4 regions of the Aeromonas sp. 130281 genome follow, and region 1 is predicted to be linked to each of the others. Evidence: riboswitches for the same ligand, from Rfam matches in the RefSeq annotation. Region 1 holds a riboswitch; each other region holds the start of a gene.
The links. A riboswitch is a leader RNA that binds a small molecule or an ion and turns the genes downstream of it on or off. The one in region 1 is predicted to bind cyclic di-GMP.
Positions count from the first base shown of each region.

Region 1 (4,913 bases):
GCCTTCTCGAGGTTGTCGATGTCGATGTCGACCGCGCTCTGGTTCAGATTACCGTTGTTCATTGCCACTCACCCATTGTCTGACCACTTCCGCCACCCGGGCAGTGTCTTTATCCACCAGCAGTTGCAGGTGCTTGAGCTGTACCTCCAGCTCGGAGCCAGGCTCCGGCAGCGCCTCCAGATCCAGCGAGGAGAACTGGGGCTCCAGCTTGTATTCCCCCTGCTGCAGGTTCTTGCCAACCGCGGTGCCGTCAGCCTCGTCATCCCCGTCACGGCGCATGGAGAGACCTATGGTCGGTTCCTGCTCTTCATCCTGCTCCTGTTCCGGCTCGGCATCAGGATATTGCTGGGTGCGCACCAGGTGCTTCACCAGGGGGCGAATGCCGAAGAACACCAGGGTCAGCCCCAGCAGACCACCCACCAGGTAGCGCAGGGAGTCTTGCCAGTAAGGGGTCTCCAGCCAGCTCGATTCCGGTGGCGTCACCGGCACGGCGCCGGTGAAGTCGAACACCTGCAGGCTGATCTGATCGCCGCGCACGCCGTCAAAGCCGACGGAGCGCTCCACCATCTGGCGGATTTGCTCCAGCTGCTCGGCGCTCCAGCCCCCCTTGGGGCCGCTCTGCTGATTGAGCAAGATGGATACGTTCATCCGCTCCAGCCGTCCCTGCTGATAGCGGGTATGCACTATGGTGCGGCTGTTCTCGTACTGCTTGCTGACCTCCTGCCGTTCGGTGCGGGTGTCGTTCTTGGCAGGCTCCGGCGTCGCCGCATTCCCCTCGGCAGCCGCTTCTGTCTGGGGCGCCGTCTCGGGAGGACGGTTGGACAGGGCCCCCGGGATGCCGAGCGCCAGGGCATCTATGGTCTTGTCGGACTTGTTGGATTCCTTGGTCACCACACCGTTGGGATCCAGCTGCTGCTGGGTCTCTTCCACCGCGTTGAAGTTGACGTCAGCGGCGATCTGGACCCGGAAGTTGCCGGTGCCCAGCATGGGATGGAGCATGTCGCTGGCACGCTGGCGGATGTACTGCTCCAGCTTGCGCACGTATTCCATCTGCTGGACGCTCTGCTTGCCGAATCCCGCCTTGTCGCCAAACTCGGCACTCAGCAATTGGCCCGCCTGATCCACTATGGTCACGGCACCGGGCTTCATGCCCGAGATGCTGCCCGCCACCAGGTTGGCGATGGCCTCGACCTGACCCGGCTCCATGGACTGACCGGGTTGCAGATCCAGCATCACAGAGGCGCTGGGTTTCTCTTCGTCACGGCCGACAAACAGGGTCCGCTTGGGGATGGCCAGATGCACCCGGGCGCTGCGCACCGCATCCAGCGAGATGATGGTTCTGGCCAGCTCCCCTTCCAGGGCATGGCGGTAGCGCGCCCCTTCCATGAACTCGCTGGTGCCAAGACCGGTCACTGTGTCCAGCCCCTCGAGGCCGGCCGGCATGGCCGCCCTGACCCCGCGCGCCGCCAGCGCCATGCGCACGTGGGCGAGCTGGCTCTCAGGCACCAGGATCTGGCCCGAGCTTTTCTCCAGCCGGAAGGGCACCTGCTCCTTCTCCAGCATCTCCATGATGTTGGCGGTGTCGTAGAGCTCCTGCTTGCCGTAGAGGGGCACATAGTTCTTGCTGGAGGTCCAGAGGATCACCACTATGGTGCCCGCCACTATGGCGGCAAGCAGCGCTATGGTCAGGATGGATTTGTTGTCCCGGGACAGGGTGCGCCAGTTGCGCATCCCTTCCTGTACCCGGGCGATCAGGGAGCCCGACGCCCCCGGCGAGGATGATACCAATTCAGTCATGACCTACCCTCAGAGCGGCATGCGCATGATGTCATCGAAGCCTGTCATCAGTTTGTTGCGCACCTGCATCAGGGCGGAAAAACTGAGACCTGCCTTCTGGCTGGCCACCATGGCCCCCACCAGATCGTCGCTCTGACCCGCGTCGACGGCGGTCATCAGTCTGGACGCGACATTCTGCTGTTCGTTGACCCGGCCGACGACGTCACGCATGGCGTCGCTGAACGAGACAGCCGAGGCGTCGTTAGGCTCGATGGAAGGGGTGTGACTGGCGACGCGCTGCATTTCCTGCATCTGCTGCAGGAGCGTCACCTGTGATGACATGATCTCAATCTTCACTCGGTTATCCCTTAGTTTTGAATCTGCTGCTCGACATCGATGCCCTGCTCGCGCATGGCAGCCAGCTTGTATCTAAGTGCCCGGGTCGTCATCCCAAGGGCTTCGGCCGTACGAGTCCGGTGACCACGAAAACGGCGCAACGTCTCCAGGACGAATTGAAATTCGGCATGCCGTTTGGTCTCGCTGAGCCCCTCCGGGGCCGCAAGCGTCTGCGGTAACAGGTTGTCGGCTTCGACGGCATAATGGGGCAGCATCAAATCGACCGCCTGAATATGCAATCCGCGAGCCATAATTAGTGCCCGCTGGATCACGTTGTCCAGTTCGCGCACATTGCCCGGCCAGTCATAGGAGAGCAGCTGCTTGCAGGCGCTCTCGCTGAGGCGATACCCCTGCTGGGCGGCGTAGCGCTCGATGAAGTACTCCGCCAGCGGCAGTATGTCGTCCGGCCGCTCCCGCAGGGCAGGCCAGCTCATGGGCAGCACATCGAGCCGGTAGAAGAGGTCCTCGCGAAACTCCCCCTGCAACACCAGCTCCCTCAGGTCTCTGTTGCTGGCGGCGATGATCCGCACATCCAGCGCAATCACCTGATGGCTGCCCAGCCGCTCGACCTCTTTCTCCTGCAGCACCCGCAGCAACTTGGCCTGCAATGCGAGCGGCAGTTCGGAGATCTCGTCGAGCAGCAGGGTGCCCCCCTGGGCCAGCTCGAACTTGCCCTGCTGGCTGGCGGTCGCGCCGGTAAAGGCCCCCTTGCTGTGTCCGAACAGGATGGATTCGAGCATGGCTTCGGGGATGGCAGCACAGTTGATGGCCACGAAGGGCTTGCCCGCCCGGCTGGACATCTCGTGGATGTAGCGGGCCAGCCGCTCCTTGCCCGTCCCCGACTCGCCGCCGATGAGGATGGTGGCCGAGGTTTTGGCAGCCCGCCTGGCAAGCTGCAAGACCTGCAGGCTCAGGGGCGAGGTGGCGATCAGGTTGGGAATGGCCTGACGCAGGCGCAGGGCTCCCCTCACCACATCGAGGATCTGGCGCTGGCTGAAAGGCTTGATGATGTAGTCGATGGCGCCGGCCCGCATGGCCTCCGCCGCCAGATAGGCCTGGTGCTCATTGACCAGGATGACGCAGTCGGTACCCGCCAGCTCCTGCACCATTGAGGGACCGGCCTCGGTCATGACCGCCATGTCGAGCAGCACGAGATCCGCTGAATGGTGAGAGAGAAATTGCTTGGCCAGCGGGACAGAATTCAGGCAAGAAACGCGATAGCCTGCCTTCAACAATATTCCCTCAACATCGTCTCCATTTGATAACGAAGAGGAAACTAATAATAAATGAGCATGAGATTCAATACCGACGGGTATTGAATTTTCCTTGATAGATAAATCAGAAAACATATTAACCCGAACCTGTGATTGCACATGAATCAATCAACAGAACTGACGCTCAAAAAATAAAAACGCACCAGGACGGGGCAGCACTTCTTATTGAGCACTTACCCTATATCGGTATGAAAACAAGGCTGGAATCATGGCCTTGGTAACCCCGCTATCATTAGCATCAATGCTGTTAGACCGGAGGCTTTGCGTCCTGACTTTTCAGTTCAGTTTGCCTTTATCATGCGACGACCCGTATTAGGATGGCATGGCTTGGTTGTCCTTAAGCCATGTGACACATCTGACTGTTTCTATTTTATTTTTTCACTGTCAGTCTGTGTCGCGTCAAAAGCCGTCACATCATAACGGCTTTATATGACAATTCAAGCAGATGTGCGGAATAGTCTCTTCCTGCCGGCATATGGGCGTGGCAATTCCACTTCAGCCCAGGGTGCCAATTACCTCGACCCGCAAATCTTCCGGGATCTCGTTATAAGAGAGCACTTTGAGACCCTTTGAAAAGGATCGGGCATAACGGGCGATCAACGGCCTGAGCTGGGGCATGACCACCAGCACAGGCGCATACCCCTGCTGCTGCAACTGCTCCTTCACCAGCGGCATGTTCTGCTGCAACTGTGCCAGCAATTGCGGGTCGACCGGGAAGCTGTCCAGCTGGATTTTTCCCTGCTGCTGGGACTGATTCATTGCCGTCAGCAGAGTCTGCTCCAGCCGATCATCCAGGGTGAAGGCCGCCAGTATGTCGCGGGATCCGATCGCCTGCCTGACGATCTGACGCTTGAGGGCGCAGCGCACGTCCGAGGCCAGCAGCACAGGATCCTTGGTCAGCTCGCTCGCATCCAGCAAGGTGGTGGCTATGGTGCGGATATCGGTGAGGCTGATCTGCTCCTTGAGCAACTGACGGAAGACCCGCAGTTGCTGCATCTGGGTCAGGGCCAGATTGAGCTCTTCCGCCAGGCGGGGCGACTGGGTGGCCAGATACTGGCCCAGCTTGCCCACCTCGTCATGACCGAAGAGCCCATCGAGCTGCTCCCTGAGCAGCTTGCTGGCATGGGTAGCGATGACGGTGGCGGAGTCCACCACGGAGTAACCCAGGTTGAGCGCCTTGGCCTTGTTGTCCGGCGAGATCCAGACCGCGTTCATGCCATAGGCCGGATCCTGGGTCAGCTCGCCGTCCAGGGCCCCATAGGTCTCCCCGCTGCTGATGGCCATCAGCCGCTGGCAATCCACATTCCCCGTGGCCAGGGCGATGCCCGACAGCTTGATGCGATACTGGTCCGGTTGCAGTTGCAGGTTGTCCCGTACCCGGATCTCGGGCAGCAGGAAACCATACTGCTCGGAGAGCGTCTTGCGAATGCCGCGCACCCGGGCGAGCAGCTCGGCCCCCTTGTTTGC
Region 1 covers NZ_JBWVQS010000004.1:45,280-50,192, reverse strand. The annotation lists gene fliGL (lateral flagellar motor switch protein FliGL) at 1-62, opposite strand, end outside; gene fliFL (lateral flagellar M-ring protein FliFL) at 49-1,788, opposite strand; gene lfiE (lateral flagellar hook-basal body complex protein LfiE) at 1,807-2,133, opposite strand; gene lafK (lateral flagellar response regulator transcription factor LafK) at 2,145-3,407, opposite strand; cyclic di-GMP riboswitch class I at 3,660-3,747, opposite strand; gene lfhA (lateral flagellar biosynthesis protein LfhA) at 3,942-4,913, opposite strand, start outside.

Region 2 (4,913 bases), on a different contig from region 1:
GCAGGCTCCGTCTTGCCATCCCCGTTCTCGTAGCAGCCCGATCCCTTGGATTTCAGGTGGTTGACCACCAGGGTCAGGGGGGCGTCGCTGCCCGCCACCGTGAAGCGCTGCACCAGAGAGTCCCGCTGACCGGCGCTCCTGGGGACGCCACCCGTGGTGTAGCGCTGCTCAGGCAGGGGGATGACCTCGGCATCCCCGCTCGGGGTGAGCAGGGCGGGGCGGTAGATCATGGCCACCATGATGGCGTCGCCGCCGAAGAAGCGCTCCTCGGTGAGCAGGGCCTTGGGCAGGGTGACGAAGGCGTAGTGCTTGCTCGCCTCTTTCTGGCGGGCGTTGAGGCTCTGCACCAGATCGTGGAGGGCGGCGTGCTCGTCGAAGCCGTTGTTCTCCATCTCCATCAGGCCGAGCAGATCGGCGTCCATCTCGGCGATGGCGTTGACTATCTTGGCGCGCTGCAACTGGAACTCCTCCAGGCTCTTGGCGCCGCGGTTGCAGCCCTTGGCGCTGTCCGCATCCGCCTGATCCGCGCAGAGCACGTTGAGGGCGCCCCCCACGCTGGAGTGGCTGGTGAAGTAGTTGAGCACGTTGAAGCTGCCGATCCGCAGGTCGCTGTCATGAGCGCGGGCCGGAGCACCCTGGCGATCGTTCTCGTCGGTGCGCAGCAGATCCCCCGCGGTGATGCGCTGCTCCTTGGGCACGATCAGGCGGTACTCGTCATAGCTGTAGCCCACCAGGGCCTCCAGGTTGAGCGGGGCATCGCCGATGCGCAGATAGCCCTGCTCCGGCTCCCAGGCCGGCAGCCAGGGGAGCTTGCCGTTGGCGGCCTTGAAGTCCGATTCGAGGAAGACGCGGTTGCCGGCGTTGGCCTCGGCCAGCGCCACGGCCTCTGGGCTGCCCGCCACATGGAGCTGGGTCGGCTTCATCAGCGGGGCGCCGTGGGCGAGCACCAGGTTGTTGCGCTTGGCGGCGTAGTCGTAGCTGAAGTTGCGGCTTATCTTGAGCGCGCTGCCCTCATCGAGGCGCACCCGCATCCCCTCGTGACGCTCCAGGGCCCGGGCCAGGGTCTCCCCTTCCTGCACCCGCAGCGCCGTGGCGGCCGGTGCCGCGCCCTGGGCCAGCACCGCCAGGCGCGGGGCGTTGCCGTCAACCAGTGGCTTGAGCTGGGTGTGGCCGTAGAACTCCTCGACCCTGGCCTCCAGGCAGACCAGGGCCCCCGGCTGGATGCCCGGGTACTTGCTGGCGAACTGCTTGTCGTTGAGGTAGACGAAGATGCCGTCCGATGTCTCGGGGTTGCCGTCCCCCTGCAGATCCTGCAGGTAGAAGCCTCTGTTCAGGCTCTCGCCGAGGGCGGAGACCAGAGCCTTGACCTTGACAGTCCCGGGGCTCTCGAACAGATCGCCCGGAACGAGGGGGCTCTTGTCGCCGCTGCCCTGGATGGCGGGGATGGGGGTGAGGGCGCTGTCGGCCGGGCAGCTGAAGCCGGCGGCATGGAGAGACGGGGACGCGAGGGCGAGCCCCACGGCCAGGGACAGCAGGGTAGGTCTTCCTTTCATGGGTATTCCTTTTTTTATTTTTGCCAGTGTTTCCATAGCCTTGGCGCTTTGGCCAAGGGCGCGCATTGTCACATTTCTGGCAGCTCTGACCAGTGAGGCAACGCACATTATGGGGAGACAAAAGAGGCTGAGTCCGTTTTTTTGACGTGGCTAACAGATTGATATTAATGACTTAATGGTTAGTTGGCCGATTGAGGGGAAGTGTGAGCCGGCCGGCATTCACATATTTTCCTTAGAGAATAAAGATTGAGCGGTTGCCACTTGCTTCCTATACTCGAGCCGTTCCTCACGGAACCCAGGCAAAGGGCAAACCGGCAGTGATGCCGGGACGCAAAGCCTCCGATCTGCCCCAAGCGGGCCAGACAGCGGGGTTACCCAGGGTGACTTGAGGGTTTGTGGCCCGTCCATGGCCTGTTGTCGCTCCCTTGTTCCCTGTTGCGATTGCGCTTTTCCCGGTCTTAGAAGCCAAGACAAAACAAGGATGATAACAATATGCAACAGATCTTGAGGCCCAGCAGGCTCGCCATGCTGGTCGCCCTTGCGGCCGTCCCTGCCTGGGCGCAGGCCGCCTATCCCGCCTATCAGGCCGGCACCGCCTACAAGGCTGGCGACATCGTCAGCAACGCAGGCGCCCTCTATGAATGCAAGGAATTCCCTTACTCCGGCTGGTGCGGCGCGTCGCCTTACCACTACGAACCCGGTGTCGGCGCCGTCTGGGCAGATGCCTGGAAGCTCTTTGGCGGCGAGGTGCCGCCGCCGGCCCTGGTGGTCGCCATCGGCTCCCCCGCCGTGGGCAGCAGCGTCAGCGAAGGGGCCAGCCTGGCCCTGGCGGTGACCCTGAGCGGCCCGGTCACGGCACTCGCCCGGGTGGAATACCTCATCGACGGCACCCTGGTCGCCACGGCCATGGCTTCCCCCTGGAGTGCCAGCTGGTCTGCCGCCGGCGTGGGCAATCACGCCCTCAAGGCACGGGCGCTGGATAAAGACGGCAAGGTGCTGAGCGAGGCGGATTCGAGCTTCCAGGTCGCCGCCGTGGTGGCGCCAGAGGCGCCCAGGGTGAGCATCGCCAGCCCCGCCGCCGGGGCCAGGGTGACCCTGGGCCGCGCCCTCACCGTGACCGGCAATGTGACCGACGCCAATGACGACGTCGCCAAGGTCGAGCTCTTCGTGAATGGCCAGAAGGTGGGCGAGGACAGCAGCGCCCCCTGGCAACTGAGCTGGACGCCCCAGAACAAGGGGCTGACCGGTCTCAAGCTGGTGGCGACCGACAAGGCAAATCTCTCTGGCGAATCGGCCCAGGTGGATGTCCAGGTGGAGGAGGCGGCCCTGCCCCCCACCGGCGGCAATCTCTCCTGCGACGTGCGCCAGATCTACCGCGCCGACGGCAGCGAGTGCATGGGGGATGACCACGGCCGCCGCGTCATCGGTTACTTCACCTCCTGGCGCACCGGCAAGAACGGCCTGCCCGCCTACCTGGTGGGCGACATCCCCTGGGACAAGATCACCCACATCAACTACGCCTTCGCGGCGGTGGACGAGCAGAGCCACACCATCAAGGTGGATGACGCCGCCACCAAGCTGACCTGGAACGGGGTGCCGGGCGCCGAGATGGATCCCGAGTTCGCCTATCAGGGCCACTTCAACCTGCTGTCCAAGTACAAGAAGCAGTACCCGGACGTGAAGACCCTCATCTCCGTGGGGGGCTGGGCCGATACCCGCGGCTTCTACGCCGCCACCACCAAGGGCGACTGCTCGGTCAACACCGCCGGCATCAACGCCTTCGCCGACTCGGCGGTGGGCTTCATCCGCCAGTACGGCTTCGATGGGGTGGACATCGACTACGAGTACCCCACCTCCATGAAGGATGCGGGCAACCCCAACGACTTCCCGCTCTCCAACCAGTGTCGCGGCAAGCTGTTTGCGAACTATGAAGTGCTGATGAAGACCCTGCGCAACAAGCTCGACAGCGCCGGGACCGAGGACGGTCGCAAATACATGCTGACCATCGCCTCGCCGGCCTCGGCCTACCTGCTGCGCGGCATGGAAAACTTCCAGGTCACCCAGTACCTCGACTACGTCAACCTGATGACCTATGACTTCCACGGTGCCTGGAACCACTTCGTCGGCCACAACGCCGCCCTGTTCGACAACAAGGCGGATCCCGAGCTGTCCCAGTGGGGTGTCTACACCCAGGCCCAGTTTGGTGGCATCGGCTATCTCAACTCCGCCTGGGCGGCCCACTACTTCCGCGGCGCCCTGGCGGCGGGCAAGATCAACATAGGGGTGCCTTACTACACCCGTGGTTGGCAGGGGGTCACCGGTGGCACCCACGGCCTGGGGGGCAAGGCGGCGCTGCCGAGCCAGAGCGATTGCCAGCCGGGGACCGGTGGCAGCACCATCCCCTGCGGCAACGGGGCGGTCGGCATCGACAACATCTGGCATGATCTGGACAAGAACGGCAAGGAGATAGGCGGCGGCGCCGTGCCCATGTGGCATGCCAAGAACCTGGAGCACGCGGCCAGCCTCGGCATCACCACATTGCCGAGCTACGGCCAGGCCTGGGGTCTGGATCCCAACAACCCGGCCCACGTGATGCAAGGCCAGTACGTGCGTTACTACGACGACAAGGCCCATGCGCCCTGGCTGTGGAACGAGCAGAAGAAGGTGTTCCTCTCCACCGAAGATGAAGAGTCCATGGGTCACAAGCTCGACTACATAGTCAAGCGGGGCCTGGGGGGCGTCATGTTCTGGGAGATGGCGGGGGACTATGACTTCGACGCCGCGAAGAACGAGTACGTGATGGGCAGCACCCTCACCAGCCTCGCCTACGAGAAGTTCAGCAAGGCCGACAAGGCGGCCCTGAAGCAGAACGATCTGCCGGCCCCGGCCGCCCAGCTCGACATCGGCGTGAGCCTCTCCGGCTTCAAGGAAGGGGACTCCAACTACCCGATCAACCCGACCCTCAAGCTCACCAACAAGTCGACCCAGACCATACCGGGCGGCACCCGCATCGAGTTCCTGATGCCCACCTCCACCTCCGACACCATCACCGACCAGAGCGGCATGGGGTTGAAAGTGGTGGAGAGCGGCGGCAACCAGAACTCCGACGGCATCGCCAATGAGAAGGACTTCCACAAGGTGGCCCTGACGCTGCCGGCCTGGAAGGCCTGGGCGCCGGGCACCGAGGTGGAAGTGGCCATGACCTACTACCTGCCGGCCGCCGGCGTGCCGAGCGGCATGCGCCTGATTGCCGGCAGCCAGACCATAGGCCTGAAGTCCGACTTCCCGGCCCTGGCCGAGGCGGTGCTGGGGGGCAGCAGTGGCGGTGACGGCGGCAGCGGTGGCGCCAGCTGCGCCAGC
Region 2 covers NZ_JBWVQS010000001.1:1,471,357-1,476,269, reverse strand. The annotation lists gene AC1IN8_RS06620 (ExeM/NucH family extracellular endonuclease) at 1-1,553, opposite strand, end outside; cyclic di-GMP riboswitch class I at 1,849-1,932, shown strand; gene AC1IN8_RS06615 (glycosyl hydrolase family 18 protein) at 2,046-4,913, shown strand, end outside.
Region 2: it holds a riboswitch for cyclic di-GMP, as region 1 does, so the genes downstream of both, AC1IN8_RS06615 (glycosyl hydrolase family 18 protein) here and lafK (lateral flagellar response regulator transcription factor LafK) in region 1, are expected to answer to the same signal.

Region 3 (4,913 bases), on a different contig from region 1:
GGTCGGTGGTTGGGTATTGAAGGGCAAGGAGGTGGGAGCCTGAACGGCAGCCAACAGGGGGCCGCTCGCCAGAGCGGCCATGATGAGGCTGGCTAACTGTGTTTTTGTCATTGTTATGGTTCTCGTTGTGGTGGGCATGTCCACATGCCCTGTTGCAGGAATCATTACAAAATGGGCGTCGGGGGCCAGGTCCTACCACCCGACCTGAGCATCGGTTCTGGTTGCCGCACAGCGGCATCACCGCAGGCTGAAACAGGAATGGAAAAAGGAATGGGGCCCCAGGGCCCCCTTCCTGATGGTCATAGGTTGCAGTTGGCGGCCCCCTGATCCAGCCAGACATCGTGCTTGCCGGGCTCGTTGCCCTTGGTCCAGTAGCGGGCCTGCCACTTGCGTCCCTTGTGGTTGGCGAGCTCACCGGCGCTGTAGGCCACGGCGGCATGCCAGCCGAGCTGCACCTGGCTCACCAGCTTCCACTGATCCGCCGTCTGGCTCGGTTCGTTGCCCTGGGTCCAGTACCTGGCCTGCCAGACCAGCTGGTGGTGGCTCACTTTGGTATCGGTGTTGTAGACGGTGCTGGCGCTCCAGGCCGGCCAGTAGGCCGCGTCCGGATCGGTGGCACCGCATTCACCACCGCTTGCCGGGGTGACGGTGAGCCGGGTCTGGCCCTGGGCATCCTGGGCGCCATCGGTCACGGTGACAGTCAGATCGTAATCCGTGCTGGCCACCACGTTCGGGCCTGTCACCACCAGGATCTTGCTGCTCTGGCCGCTGGCGGTCAGGCCGGCCGGCACCGTCCACTGGTAGCTGAGCGCATCCCCATCGGGGTCGGTGGCGCTGGCGGTGAAGCTCACCTGCATGCCCGACTGCACCGAGGCGGGAGCCAGCGCGGTCAGCACGGGTGGCTGGTTGGGCGGTGGTGCCTGGTGGGTCACCGCCACCCGATCCGAACCATCGAGTCCCTGTTCGTCGGTGACGGTCAGCTCGAACGTCAGCTGGGTATCTTGGGCGACCGTGCCCAGACTCAGCCTGGCTCGTGCCTGCTCCGCATCCCTCAGGGAGACCTGCGGACCGCCGACCTGGCGCCATTGGTAGCGCAGGGCACCGTTCTCCGGATCCCGGGAGGCGGCACCATCGAGCACCAGCTCGGCCGGGCCCGTGGTACGCATATCGCCACCGGCGTTGGCCAGGGGGGGCTGGTTGGTAGCTGGCGGAGGCGACTCAGGCTCGCCACTCGCCTCGCTGACCCCCGCATCACCGGCCGCTATTCTGGCCTCAAGGGTCTGGTGCATGGTGCGCCACTGGGGGGCGAAGAAGACCCCCTCGGCTCGACCCGCCGTCATGATATTGCTCATCCGGTAAGGCTCGTCTCCCGTGTGCGTCAGCCCCAGGTTGTGGCCCAGCTCATGGGCCAGGGTCAGCGACTGGCCATGGACGGTGACATTGCCGGGGCAGGCGTATCGATAGCCAGCGCGCGGCGCACCATCTGTGGCTCCCATACCGACAGAGAGACCATTCCCCTGGTAGCTGCATGCCCTGCTCTCATCCTTGTAGCCGCGCAGCACATAGATGTTGGAGAAGACCTGTTCCGCGTTCGGGATCCAGCCCTCCCGCAGCGGCGCCGTCAGCTCCACAGTACTGGGTTCGTAGGCCTGGCCATCGCCATTCTTGTCCCATTCGTGCACCAAGATGCCGTTGTCCACCCAGCTGAGGCGGATGTTGTAGGGGGCAAAACGTCGGCTCATGTCCGCCATTATGATGGCACCGTCGTCCCACAGGTGGCTCTGACGCTCACCGGGGAAGGCGATGTAGCTGTAGGAGAGGCTGACCGTCTTGGGGGCGGTAACAAACAGTCGTACCTGATCCACCTGCCGATCATCGGCCAGGATTTCGAGGGTGGTCTCGCCCTCTGCCAGCCCCTGCAGCACCAGCCGATCCTGGGTCACTCCCGGTACCAGTTGCAGACTGGCCAGTTCGGGATTGGCGATGCGATAGCTGAGCGCCACCGGTTGCGGACCCGGCACCTTGGCGATCAGCAGCGCCTCCGACTCGCCCTGACTGCTAAGCAGCTTCTGTTTCAGGGCAGAGTTGAAACCGGGATCGAAGGCCAGCTGGTTGGCAGGGTCGGGCAGCACCTGGGCATAGGGGTTCACCTCGAGCGTCTGTTGCCCATCTGCCAGCAACCAGAGTTCCCCCTCCTCGTTGGTGCGAAAACCCTGTTCGTACTGGCCGGTCAGATAGGTCAGGATGAATTCGTAGTCCCGATCGGCCCGCACCTTGATGGGCGCTGGCAGGGTCAACTGCTTGCCTGATACGAGCAGGACGCTGCCTTCATAGGCTGGCTCGCCGCTCTCGATGTCGGTGAGGCGCAGGCTGAACTGACGGCTGTTGCCGCCCCAGGCCCCCTCCTGCACCTTGAAGGTCGTGATCTCCAGCTCGTCCCCACTCAGGGGATGCTCGGTTGAGGCGATACGGATCGTTCGGCTCAGGCTCTGGCCGGGGAGAAAACGCAAGAGACCTGTAGTGGTTGGGCTCTCCTGCCAGAGGCTACCCAGCTTACCGAGCTCACTCGGCACCGCCACGGCGGGATCATAGACGGTGACGGGCAATGAAAAGGTTGTGGTGCTTGCGCCAACCCCCTGATAGCCCCCCATCTCGGGCAGGCCGTTATCCCGCACCTCGTATTTTGCCAGATAGCTGCCGACCTGCTGGGTGTTCACACCGCTGAGCTGCTTGATGCGGCCGCTGAGATCCCCATCATTCTCGTCCCAGGCCGTTATCCGGGGGGCGAAGGTCGCCCCGAGCGGCAGTTGCAAGGCAAAGCCGTCGACCCAGGCCTCCTGGCTGTAGAGGCGTGGCTTGATCTGATCCTTGCGCCACTCCCCGGTGAGGGAGTTCTGCTGGGCCAGCGCCTGCGGCACCGCCCCTGCGGCCAGCAGGGCGAGCATGCCCCCCTGCATCGCCAGATTTATCTTGTTTTTTTTCATCTGCATTCAGTGATGTCCCTATTTTTGGCGCCTGCGTCGGTGGCAGGCACGTCGTTGTTATTGCGTTGACATGAGCACAGGGTTCAACCCTCTTCTCCCGCCGCCACTGACGGCGATCACCCTGAGCGGCAGGGCGTGAGCGGGCGGGTTGAGCCCGGTGATGGCGAAGTTGGTTTCACCCCAGCCGAGGCAGGGTATGCCAGGCGCGGCGACATGAAGGGGGAAGGCAAGCAGGGAGCCAACCAGACAGGTCGGCAGTAAGGAGGGGTGGACTTTGCATGGCGAATAATCCTTTTTCGTTATTAGTCAATACGATAAGGACGACGTAACCAGCAGATGGTGCAAGATCTCCCCTTGGCAGAGGATCGATACGACCTGTGGCGGCCCCGCTGTCCTAGATCATGGATCCTTAGACCGGAAGCTTTGCGTCCCGGCCTTTCAACCGGTTTGCCCTTATACACAAATTAATCAGTAGTGCGCCGCGATTATTCTCCATAGCCGCAGTCACTGCAAATGGCAGAGCGGGATCCTGACTGGGTGTTCTATCAGGAAATATCCCTGAAGGCAGGGTTAAGCTCGGCGTGAGAGCGGATGTCAACCATCCAACTCACTCCATTGAAAGCGTTTTCAAGATGAAAATATTTTTTTCAACTTCGGGTGAAATGATTAATTCCCGAGAAAGACTGGCGCCGATGGCCATGGCTGGCCGCTTATCCGCCCCTGGCCGAGGTCAGCCCACAAAGCGCCACAGGAAAAAGGAGTGGGGCCAAGGCCCCACTCCTTATGACCATCAGTTGCAGCTGGCTGCCCCCTGATCCACCCAGACGGCGGCCTTGCCGGGCTCATCGCCCTTGGTCCAGTACTGGGCCTTCCACTTGCGACCGTTGTGGTTGGTGAGATCACCGGCGTTGTAGGCCACAGCGGCATTCCAGCCGAGCTGTACCTGGCTCACCAGCTTCCACTGATCGGCACTCTGGCTTGGCTCGTTGCCCTGGGTCCAGTACTTGGCCTGCCACACCAGCTGGTTGTGGCTCACCTTGGTATCGGCGTTGTAGACGGTGCTGGCACTCCAGGCCGGCCAGTTGGCCGCATCCGGATCGGTTGCCTCACAGCCGCCACCTGTACTGGCTGGCTTGACGGTCAGGCGGGTGCCGGCACTGGCATCCAGCGCCCCGTCGGTCACCACCAGACTCAGGTCATAGACAGTGTCGCTGGTGACGCTCGGGCCCGTGACCACCAGGGTCGCGCTGTCCTGACCGGTGGCGGTGAGCCCCGCTGGCAGGCTCCACTGGTAGCTCAGGGCATCACCGTTCGGATCGGACGCCGTGGCCTTGATGGTCACCTGCTTGCCGGACTCGACGGTGGCGCTGGCCGGTACGCTGACCACGGGGGGCAGGTTCGGCTGCGGTGCCTTGTTGGTCACCACCACCTGATCCTTGGCCGAGAGCCCCTGATCGTCGGTCACGGTCAGCTCGAACACCAGATTGATGTCGGTAGTGGCGGCGTCCAGCACCACCCGGGCCTTGGCCTGGGTGGCATCCAGCAGGCTGGCCTGGGGCCCGGAGACCTGCTTCCAGCTGTAGGTCAGCGCGCCGCTTTCCGGATCGTGGGAGGCGCTGCCGTTGAGGGTCACCTCGGCCGGGCCTGTGACGCTCAGATCGCTGCCGGCATTGGCCACCGGCGGCTTGTTGACCGGCGGCAGACTACCCTCGCCGTGGCCCAGCCCCTCGTGCATGGCGTTGAGGATGTCGCCGTTGTCCGCGTCTATCTCCCAGGCGAACAGGCCGCCGAGCTGGTTCGCCAGCACGTACTGCCCCTTGGCCTTGACCGAGCGGTCGTTGTCGAAGCTGATGAGATCGCCGCTGCTGGCCTTGAACACATAGGGGGCCTCGGCCGACTCGTCATAGCCCTGCTCCCAGCCTGCGCCCA
Region 3 covers NZ_JBWVQS010000002.1:112,265-117,177, reverse strand. The annotation lists gene AC1IN8_RS07505 (M66 family metalloprotease) at 1-111, opposite strand, end outside; gene AC1IN8_RS07500 (PKD domain-containing protein) at 300-2,990, opposite strand; cyclic di-GMP riboswitch class I at 3,361-3,446, opposite strand; gene AC1IN8_RS07495 (glycosyl hydrolase family 18 protein) at 3,775-4,913, opposite strand, start outside.
Region 3: it holds a riboswitch for cyclic di-GMP, as region 1 does, so the genes downstream of both, AC1IN8_RS07500 (PKD domain-containing protein) here and lafK (lateral flagellar response regulator transcription factor LafK) in region 1, are expected to answer to the same signal.

Region 4 (4,913 bases), on a different contig from region 1:
GTGATATCGCCGTGAGTCGCAAACTGATGCTGCTGCTCTCGGTGGCGCTGGTCGGCTTCATCGCACTGCTGCTCATCTCCGCCAGTGCCCTGCATCGCAACCTGATGAGTGAGCGGGAAGCCAGATTGCAGGCGGTGCTGGATCTCGCCATGAGCCGGATCCAGACCCTGGCCGCCACCCTGCCCGCCCCAGAGGCCCAGGCACAAGCCAAGGCCATGCTCGACAGCATGCGCTTCGATGGGGACAACTATCTGTTCGTGCTGGACGAGGATCGCAGGGTGGTGGTGCACCCTGCCAAGCCCGAGCTGGTCGGCCAGCAGATGGGCGGGACGCCCGCCGAATCCCACTGGCAGCGCATGGTGGATCTCGGCAAGGGCGGCCATCAGGGCCGCCTGGAGTACCAGTGGCTCTCCCCCTCCGGCGAGGCGGCCCAGAAGATGTCCCTGGTGGCCGGCTACCAGCCCTGGGGCTGGATCCTGGGCTCGGGCGTGCTGCTGCAGGACATAGAGGCCACCATCTGGTCCCAGTATGAGCTGATGGGAGGGGCCACCCTGCTGGTGATCCTGCTGATGGGGTGGCTTGGAGTGGCCATCAGCCGCTCCATCGTCAGGCCTCTCGCCGAGATCAAGGGGGCCATGGCCCAGGTGGCGGCCGGGGATCTGGTGGTGAGCATCCCGGTGCATGGCAAGGATGAGCTGGGGGCCGTCGCCACCAGCACCAATCAGGGACTGGACGCCATTCGCCGCGCCCTGCTGGAAGCCAGCCAGGGGGCCCGCAACGTGGCGGATGCCGCCCTGCGCATCGCCGCCTCCGCCGAGCAGACCAACCAGGCGGTCAACAGCCAGCGGGATCAGCTGGCCCAGCTCGCCACCGCCATGAACGAGATGAGCGCCACCATCTCGGATGTGGCGGGCCACGCCGAGAACACGGCCCGCGACACCCGGGACGCCACCAGCGAGGCCGGGCTCGGCAACGAAGACGTCCACGCCAGCGTGCACGGCATCCAGGCGCTCGCCACCGAGGTGGAGCAGGCCACCCATCAGGTCAATCGACTCAAGGAGGGGGTGATGCAGATAGGGGAGGTGACCGCCGTCATCAGCGCCATCTCGGATCAGACCAATCTGCTGGCCCTCAACGCCGCCATAGAGGCGGCCCGGGCCGGCGAGCAGGGTCGCGGCTTCGCCGTGGTGGCCGACGAGGTGCGCCAGCTGGCCAGCCGCACCCGCCACTCCACCGAGGAGATCCAGAGCACCATCACCCAGTTGCAGCAGCGGGCGGTTACCGCCGCCAGCGCCATGGATGCCAGCCGCAAGCTGGCGGAGAGCAGCGTCGGCCAGTCCGAGAAGGCGGGGCAGGATCTCTCCCTCATCGTCAACCACATCCAGCACGTGAGCGACATGGCGACCCAGATAGCCACGGCGGCGGAGCAGCAGAGCATGGTGGCGGAAGACATGAACCGCAACGTCAACGGCATCAATGACTCGGCGCTCGAGATGTCCCAGGCCGCCTCCCAGCTGGCCCAGGAGAGCGAGCTGCTGGCCGGGCTGTCGCGCAGCCTGGACGAGCGGCTGGCGGTGTTCAGGCTCGGCAATGGCCTCCCCCGGGATCTGGCGCCCGGTCAGGCCCCGCGCCCCTCGCCCTCCCACCGCCCAGACCAGTACCCGTACCACTGACCGTCTGACACAGTCCCATCCCCTGCCGGCCTCGCCGGCAGGGGATTTTTTCATTGATGAAAAATGTCGCGATTTTGCATCTTTTGACAGAGCTGGCGAAGCAAAACCCAACTTGATGAATTAAATATAATTTTAAAAACAGAGTGTTAAGTGATTGCTCTACTCCGATGAGGTCAAGCTGTAAAGATTTACACTTAATAATTTAATCAAAAGAAGCCATCATGGTGGCGCCGTCCTCAAGGGCGGCACCCTGACCCTTTATGTAGTCATTTGGCAAACTGGTTGAAAGGCCAGGACGCAAAGCCTCCGGTCTAAAGACATGTCGTCCAGGATAGCGGGGTTGCCACACCCAGGTGTGTCACGGGGAATTCCCCTGCCAACTTGACTGCCCACATCACCGAACAGAGGAATGTATGGCAGCAAAAATCCAACTCAATCATGTGGCCGCGGCGCTGGCGCTGCTGGCCAGCGGCGGCGTGCTCGCCCACGGTTACATCAGCCAGCCGGAAGGGCGCAACTATCTGTGCAAGACCGGCGGCAACAGCCAGTGTGGCGCCATTCAATGGGAGCCCCAGAGCCTGGAGGCGCCGTCCGGCTTCCCCGATGGCGGCCCCGCCGACGGCCAGATCGCCTCGGCCGGGCATCCGCAATTCGGTGAACTCAATGCCCAGACCAGCGATCGCTGGACCAAGCGCCAGGTGCAGGCCGGTCCCTTCGCCATCGGCTGGACCTTCACCGCCAACCACGTGACCCGCAACTGGCGCTACTACCTCACCAAGCAGGAGTGGAACCCGAACCAGCCCCTGACCAGGGACTCCTTCGATCTCAATCCGTTCTGCGTCATCGACGGGGGCATGGTGCAACCGCCCAAGCAGGTCACCCATCAGTGCACCCTGCCGGCGCGCACCGGCTACCAGGTCATCCTCGGGGTCTGGGAGGTGGGCGATACCGCCAACAGCTTCTACAACCTCATCGACGCCCAGTTCGATGGTGGCACCCAGCCGCCGCTGACCTGGAGCCAGGGCGGGACCATCTACCCCTCCACCGATCTGGTGGTCGGCGACAAGGCCAGGACCCGGGTATTCGACGCCAACGGCGAGCGCACCGATCTGCAGACAGTGCTGACCATAGGCTCCGCCGAGCAGGGTCAGAAGAACAACTGGGCCCATGATCTGGCCGCCAGGATCAACGCCGAGCAGAGCCAGATCCGCGCAGGCCAGCAGGGCACCGATGGCCAGTTCAACCCGGTCTACGGCCAGAACCCCGTCTACCTGAAGGCGGGCAGCAACCTGCAGCGGGTCGAGGTCCAGCTCGAGCAGCAGCAACCCCCGGTGGGCAACAGCATCAGCGTAAGCGGGCTGGAGAGCGAATACCTGCTCGACAACGGCAAGGTCACCCTCAACTTCACCGTCACGGCCGAGGGGGATCTCGCGGTCACCAACACCCTGTATGACCATGGCGGCGCCGCCAAGGGCCAGACCGGCGCCGACATCAAGGACAGCAGCCAGAGCTTCACCATGGCGGTCGGCGGTCTGAGCGCCGGCCACCACCAGCTGGTGATCGAGGGCAAGCCGAAGGCGGGCGGTGCCCCCCTGCAGCAGACCCTGGACCTGATGTTCAAGGATCCCGCCAGCGGCGGTGACTACCAGTACAGCTTCCCGGAGGGACTCAAATCCTATGCTGCGGGCACCAAGGTGCTGCAGCCGAAAGATGGCAAGATCTATCAGTGCAAGCCCTACCCCTACAGCGGCTGGTGCACCATCTGGACCAGCACGGCGACCCAGTATGAGCCCGGCGTGGGCACCAACTGGCAGGATGCCTGGACCCTGGTGAACTGATCCCCCGCAAGCAGAAGAGGCCCGAGCGGCCTCTTTTTTGTGCCTGTCATCCGGGCTCCCGGTGCCTCTCTGCACCCTGGGCCCCAGTCGGAAAAATCCCATGACGAAACACTACTATGACCCCCTGAGCCGCCTGCTGCACTGGCTGATGGCCGCCGTCATCCTCTACGCCACCCTGGCGGGCTACCTGATGCACCTGGTGATCGACAGCCACCCCAGGCTGTTTCAGTTTCTGTCGGTGTTGAACATGTCGATGGCGACCCTGATCACCCCGCTCTTCCTGCTGCGCTGGGGCTGGCGGCACTGGCGCGCACCCCTGCCCGAAGATCAGTCCCAGCCTCACCATCCCGCCGCCAGACTGGCGCACGCCCTGCTCTACGGCCTGATGTTTGTGGTGCTGCTGAGCGGCTTCCTGATGCTGGAGCAGGGCTACTCCCTGTTCTGGCTCTACCCGGTCGCCAACCCGATCGGCTCACCGGAGATCAACGCCTTCTTCTTTGGCGTCCACCGCCTCGGCTGCCTGGCGCTGGCTGCGCTGGTCCTGCTGCACGTGGCCGCCGCCCTCTACCATCACAGGATCAAGGGGGATCGCACCCTGTATCGCATGCTGGGCCCCCAGAGCGAGCGCTAACCAATGAGCGAGGCTCTGGGCCTGGCTGAAGCATCGAATAAGCAAGCAGGGAGCCAAGGGCTCCCTGCTTTCTCAGACCATGCGCCCCATTCAGATCTGGTAGTCGAGCAGGGGCTCGTTGCTCATGGCCCTGGCCTGGATCTCCGCCAGCGCCAGCTCGGGGTTGCAGAGCTGGATGAACTGCCAGGTGAAGTTGTGCTGGAACTGCCCCTGCTTGAGGCCGATCCAGGCGGTGTGCGGCGCAAACAGCCGGCTGCCGTCGAGCTGCACCAGCCCCTTGTCCCGCTGGGGATCGAACGCCATGTCCGCCAGTATGCCCACCCCCATCTCCAGCTCGACATAGGTCTTGATGACGTCGGAGTCCTGGGCGGTCAGCAGGATCTGCGGATGTATCCCAGCCTCGGCAAAGGCCTCATCCACCCGCACCCGCCCCGTCAGGCCCGCCTGATAGGTCACTATGGGCCAATGGGCCAGGGCCGCCAGGGTGAGTTCCCGCTCGGCGGTGAGGGGGTGCTGCTCCGGCACCACTATGTTGTGGTGCCAGCGGTAGTAGGGAAACGCCACCACCCCTTCGCTCTTGTCGAGCTGCTCGCTGCTGATGCCGATGTCCACTTCGCCGGTCTGCACCAGCCGCACTATCTCCTCCGGGCTGCCCTGACGCAGCTCCAGCTGCACCAGGGGGAACTGCTCGCGAAACGCCTTCACCACACGGGGCAGGGCATAGCGCGCCTGGGTGTGAGTGGTCGCTACCAGCAGCCGCCCCGAATCCCG
Region 4 covers NZ_JBWVQS010000013.1:5,721-10,633, reverse strand. The annotation lists gene AC1IN8_RS20105 (methyl-accepting chemotaxis protein) at 1-1,673, shown strand, start outside; cyclic di-GMP riboswitch class I at 1,936-2,021, shown strand; gene gbpA (N-acetylglucosamine-binding protein GbpA) at 2,087-3,511, shown strand; gene AC1IN8_RS20095 (cytochrome b) at 3,612-4,142, shown strand; gene cbl (HTH-type transcriptional regulator Cbl) at 4,233-4,913, opposite strand, start outside.
Region 4: it holds a riboswitch for cyclic di-GMP, as region 1 does, so the genes downstream of both, gbpA (N-acetylglucosamine-binding protein GbpA) here and lafK (lateral flagellar response regulator transcription factor LafK) in region 1, are expected to answer to the same signal.